DNA from 2 places in the Nonomuraea angiospora genome. Region 2 is predicted to be linked to the other one. Evidence: predicted binding sites of a transcription regulator. Region 2 holds the regulator's gene; the other holds the start of a gene.

Region 1 (2,474 bases), 1.5 Mb from region 2:
CGGTGAGGATGGCGATGTCCTGCAGCATGGCCTTGCGGCGGTCGCCGAAGCCCGGGGCCTTGACGGCCACGGAGGTGAAGGTGCCGCGGATCTTGTTGGTGACCAGGACGGCCAGGGCCTCGCCCTCGACGTCCTCGGCGATCACGAGGAGCGGCTTCTTCGTCTGGGCGATCTTCTCCAGCAGCGGCAGGAAGTCCGCGATGGAGGCGATCTTGCCCTGGTTGATCAGGATGTAGGCGTCCTCGAGGACCGACTCCATCCGCTCGGGGTCGGTCACCATGTACTGCGACACGTAGCCCTTGTCGAACTGCATGCCCTCGGTGAACTCGAGCTCCATGCCCATGGCGTTGGACTCTTCGACGGTGAGGACACCGTCCTTGCCCACCTTGTCGAACGCCTCGGCGATCAGGTCGCCGATCTGCGCGTCCTGAGCGGAGATCGTGGCGACGTTGGCGATCTCCTTCTTGTCGGCGACCTCACGCGCGCTGTCGAGCAGCTTGTCGCTGATCGCCTTGGCGGCCTTGTCGATGCCGCGCTTGAGCGACAGCGGCGAGGCGCCGGCGGCCACGTTGCGCAGGCCCTCGCGGACCATGGCCTGGGCCAGCACGGTGGCGGTGGTGGTGCCGTCACCCGCGATGTCGTTGGTCTTGGTGGCAACTTCCTTGGCGAGCTGGGCGCCGAGGTTTTCGTAGCGCTCTTCCAGCTCGATCTCACGAGCGATGGTCACACCGTCGTTCGTGATCGTCGGCGCACCGAACTTCTTGTCGATGACGACGTTGCGGCCGCGCGGGCCGAGGGTTACCTTCACGGCGTCGGCGAGGGCGTTCACACCGCGCTCGAGCGCGCGGCGGGCGTCCTCGTCGAACTCCAGGATCTTCGCCATTGCTTGAAAGTCCTCTCCTAGCGTCGAAAGCCCCGGCCGCCCTCAAGAGCGCCCGGGGCTCGACACATCCGGCTTACTTCTCGATGATCGCGAGAACGTCGCGGGCGGAGAGCACGAGGTACTCCTCGCCGCCGTACTTGACCTCGGTGCCGCCGTACTTGCTGTAGAGGACGATGTCGCCCTCAGAGACGTCGAGCGGAATCCGCTTGTCGCCGTCCTCGTCCCAGTTGCCCGGGCCCACCGCGAGGACCTTGCCCTCCTGCGGCTTCTCCTTGGCGGTGTCAGGGATGACCAGGCCGGAAGCGGTGGTCTGCTCGGCCTCAAGCGGCTGAACCACAATGCGGTCGCCGAGCGGCTTAACGGGAACCTTGGTGGCGGTCGTCACGATCGGACCTCCCCTTCAGATTTGAATGATCTAGAAGAGGCGACCAGCTGGGCCTGCCGTCGCGGGTGTCAGACCTGCCTCGTCGCACGTTGGCACTCTCAAGGGGAGAGTGCCAACAGGAAACATATGCAAGAGGGGCTTGACAGTCAACACGAACGCGTCTGCTGAGAGCGATCAGACTGAATCCGCCCCCTCTGGATACGGTACGCCCATGGTCCGACCGCGTGGGACGTGGCGCTAACGTCGGGTGATGTGGACCTTGACGCCTTCGACGAGCTGCTGACACCGCGCGGGCAGCGCGCGCTCGCGGAGGCCGTGGAGCTGGTGGGCACGGATCCGGTGGCCGCCGCCACCAGGCTGCGCAGGACGTACGACGCCGCGCTCACCTCGGCGGCGCTCACCCAGGCGGGGCTGCGGGAGCGCGCCAGGGCCAAGTTCGGCGAGGACGCGGGGCGGATGTACTTCACGCCGCACGGCCTGGAGCAGTCCACGCGTACGGAGGTCGCCGAGCACCGCGCCCGCCACCTGACCGAGCCACGACCGGGCACGCCGCCCCCCGCAGACACGCCACCCGCAGACGCGCTCCTCACAGACGCGCCCCCTGCGGATGTGCCCCCGCACGGGCCGGGTGCGCCCCCGCACGGGCTCGGCCTCACGGACGCGCCCCTGCGGGGGTTGAGGGTCGTGGACGCCTGCTGCGGCATCGGCGGCGACTTCCTGGCGCTGGCCCGCGCCGGCTGCGCCGTGGCCGCCGTGGACACCGATCCGCTGACCGTCGCCGTGGCCAGGGCCAACGCCGACGCGCTCGGGCTGGGCGACAGGGTGACGGTGTCGGTCGGGGACGCGGCCGAGGTCCGGCCGGAGGAGTACGACGTGCTCTTCGCCGACCCGGCCAGGCGGACGAGCCGGGGCAGGACGTTCGACCCCATGGCCTACTCCCCGCCCTGGCCGGTGGTGCTGGACCTGCTCTCCAGAGCCTCCCGGGCGTGCGTCAAGGTCGCCCCGGGCATCCCGTACGAGTTCATCCCCGAAGGCGCCGAGGCCGAGTGGGTCTCGTACAAGGGCGAGGTCAAGGAGGCCGCCCTCTGGACCGGCCAGGAGGGAGCGGGGCGCCGCGCCATCCTGCTGCCCGGCGGCCACACGCTGACCGCCACGGGAGCAGAGGCCACGGTCGGCCCGGCCGGCAGGTACGTCTACGAGCCGGAC
Region 2 (2,474 bases):
TTGATCACGAGGATCTGCTCCCACTTGACGGACCCGGACGTGACCGTCTGCGTGCCCGTGGTCTTGGCGAGCCTGGCCCCGTTCGTGATCTGGCACTCGTAGTGGACGGCGGTGTCGCTGGAGAGGTAGACGGCGGGTTTGTTCGCCGGGTCGATGGGCACCGTCACGGTTTCGCCGGACGCGAACGTCTTGGCGGGCGCTATGTCGCTGACGCTGCTGACGATGCCGCCGGTGAACAGCGCGACGCCCGCGATGGTGCAGACCACGGCGATGCCCCAGACGAGCGCGATCCACCAAAGTCGCGGTTTGATGGCTTTCGAGTCGATTCGCTCGGGGAATTGGGGTTGTTGGCCGTACTGTCCGTACTGAGGAGGTGGGCCGTATGCGGGCGGCGGGCCGTACTGAGGCGGAGGCCCGTACTGCGGCGGCGGCCCGTACTGGGGCGGCGGCTGGCCGTAACCGGGTTGAGAACCAGGCTGTGGGCCGTAGCCGGGCTGGGCCCCGGGCTGAGGGCCGTACCCGGGCTGGGCCCCGGGCTGAGGGCCGTACCCAGGCTGGGAGCCCGGCTGGGGCCCGTACGGCGGACGCGGGGAGTTGTCGCTCATGTCGGCAAGTGTGGTACTTGCCCCTTGTAAGAAGCTAGGAGCCGGGTTGCGACCTTGTGTTATCGCACCTTGCGGATGAGAGCCGTACACTTGGCACTCAGGAACACAGAGTGCTAGATGGTTGCGTTCCTCGGATGTCAGAGGCAGGAGGTGAGCACGTGCTCGACGATCGGAAGCTGGCGGTGCTCCGCGCCATTGTCGAAGACTACGTGTCCACCAACGAACCGGTGGGCTCCAAGGCGCTCGCTGAGCGCCACAACCTGAAAGTCTCCCCGGCGACGGTCCGGAACGACATGGCCGCGCTGGAGGAGGAGGGCTACATCACCCAACCCCACACCAGCGCGGGCCGCGTGCCGACCGACAAGGGCTATCGGCTGTTCGTCGATCGGCTCTCGCAGGTCAAGCCCCTGTCCGGGGCCGAGCGCCGGGCCATCGAGACGTTCCTGGCCGGCGCGGTCGACCTCGACGACGTGGTCACCCGCACGGTCCGGCTGCTCGCGCAGCTGACCAGGCAGGTGGCGGTGGTGCAATACCCGACGCTGACGCGCTCGACGGTCAGGCACGTCGAGCTGGTCCCGCTGAACGACCGGCGGGTCATGCTCGTGCTGATCACCAACACCGGCCGCGTCGAGCAGCGCGTCATCGAGCTGCCCGAGGTGATCGAGGACACTCGCATCGCCCACCTGCGCGCGGTGCTCAACGCCTGCCTCGACGGCTGCGGCCTGAGCAACGTGCCCGAGCAGGTCGCCGACCTGCCCGAGCGGCTCCCTCTCGAAGACCGCCCGGTGGTGGCCACGATCCTGTCGGTGCTGCTGGAGACGCTGGTCGAGCGGCACGACGAGAAGATCGTGTTCGCCGGCGCGGCCAACCTCGCGGGCGCCGACTTCTCGGTCGGCCTGCGCGACGTGCTCGAGGCGCTGGAGGAGCAGGTCGTGCTCATGAGGCTGCTCGGTGAGACATCCGCAGACACACCGTCCGCGCTCACCGTGCGCATCGGCTCCGAAAACCCCTATCTGCGGGGGACATCCATAGTCGCGACCGGATACGGTTCAGGCGACAACCAACTGGCCCGGCTCGGGGTGTTGGGGCCCACGAGGATGGACTACCCAGTGACGATGGGCGCCGTGCGCGCGGTGGCACGCTACGTCAGCCAGATCCTGGCTGCATCATAAGAGGTCGATAAGTGGCAAACAGCGACTATTACGCCACCCTCGGGGTGCGCCGTGACGCCAGTCAGGACGAGATCAAGAAGGCCTACCGCCGACTTGCCCGCGAGCTGCATCCCGACGTGAACCCCGATCCTGAGACCCAGGAGCGGTTCAAGGAGATCACGCAGGCCTACGAGGTGCTGTCCGACCCGAACAAGCGCCAGATGTACGACCTGGGTGGCGACCCCTTCGGCGGCGCCGGAGCGGGCGCGGGCGCCGGCGGCTTCGGAGCGGGCTTCCCCTTCAGCGACATCATGGACGCCTTCTTCGGCACCGCGACCGGCGCCAGGGGGCCGCGCTCGCGTGCCCGCAGGGGACGCAACGCCACCATCCGGGTCGAGCTCGACCTGCGCGAGACGGCGTTCGGCACCACTCGTGAGCTGGTCGTCGACACGGCCGTGCTCTGCGAGGTCTGCCACGGGGCCGGCACGGCGCCCGGCACCCACCCCGACACCTGCGACATGTGCAACGGGCGCGGCGAGATCTCCCAGGTCACCCGCTCGTTCCTGGGCCAGGTCATGACCTCGCGGCCGTGCCCGCAGTGCGGTGGTTTCGGCACCATCATCCGCCACCCCTGCCAGGAGTGCTCCGGCGACGGCCGGGTGCGCACCCGCCGTACGATCAAGGTCCGCATCCCCGCGGGCGTCGAGGACGGCACCCA

Evidence for each region. Region 2 encodes HrcA, which represses chaperone genes, less so after heat shock. Its sites were predicted from a motif close to TTGGCACTCTCNNNNNGAGAGTGCCAA; they were not measured.
Region 1: groES (co-chaperone GroES) is a predicted target of HrcA. The motif match lies at 1,358-1,384, and genes of this name have one in related genera.

The regions. Positions count from the first base shown of each region.
Region 1 covers NZ_JADBEK010000001.1:8,814,519-8,816,992, reverse strand. Annotated here, with positions in the region: gene groL (chaperonin GroEL) at 1-883, opposite strand, end outside; gene groES (co-chaperone GroES) at 957-1,268, opposite strand; gene H4W80_RS40785 (class I SAM-dependent methyltransferase) at 1,521-2,474, shown strand, end outside.
Region 2 covers NZ_JADBEK010000001.1:10,336,527-10,339,000, forward strand. Annotated here, with positions in the region: gene H4W80_RS61865 (hypothetical protein) at 1-605, opposite strand, end outside; gene hrcA (heat-inducible transcriptional repressor HrcA) at 764-1,777, shown strand; gene dnaJ (molecular chaperone DnaJ) at 1,789-2,474, shown strand, end outside.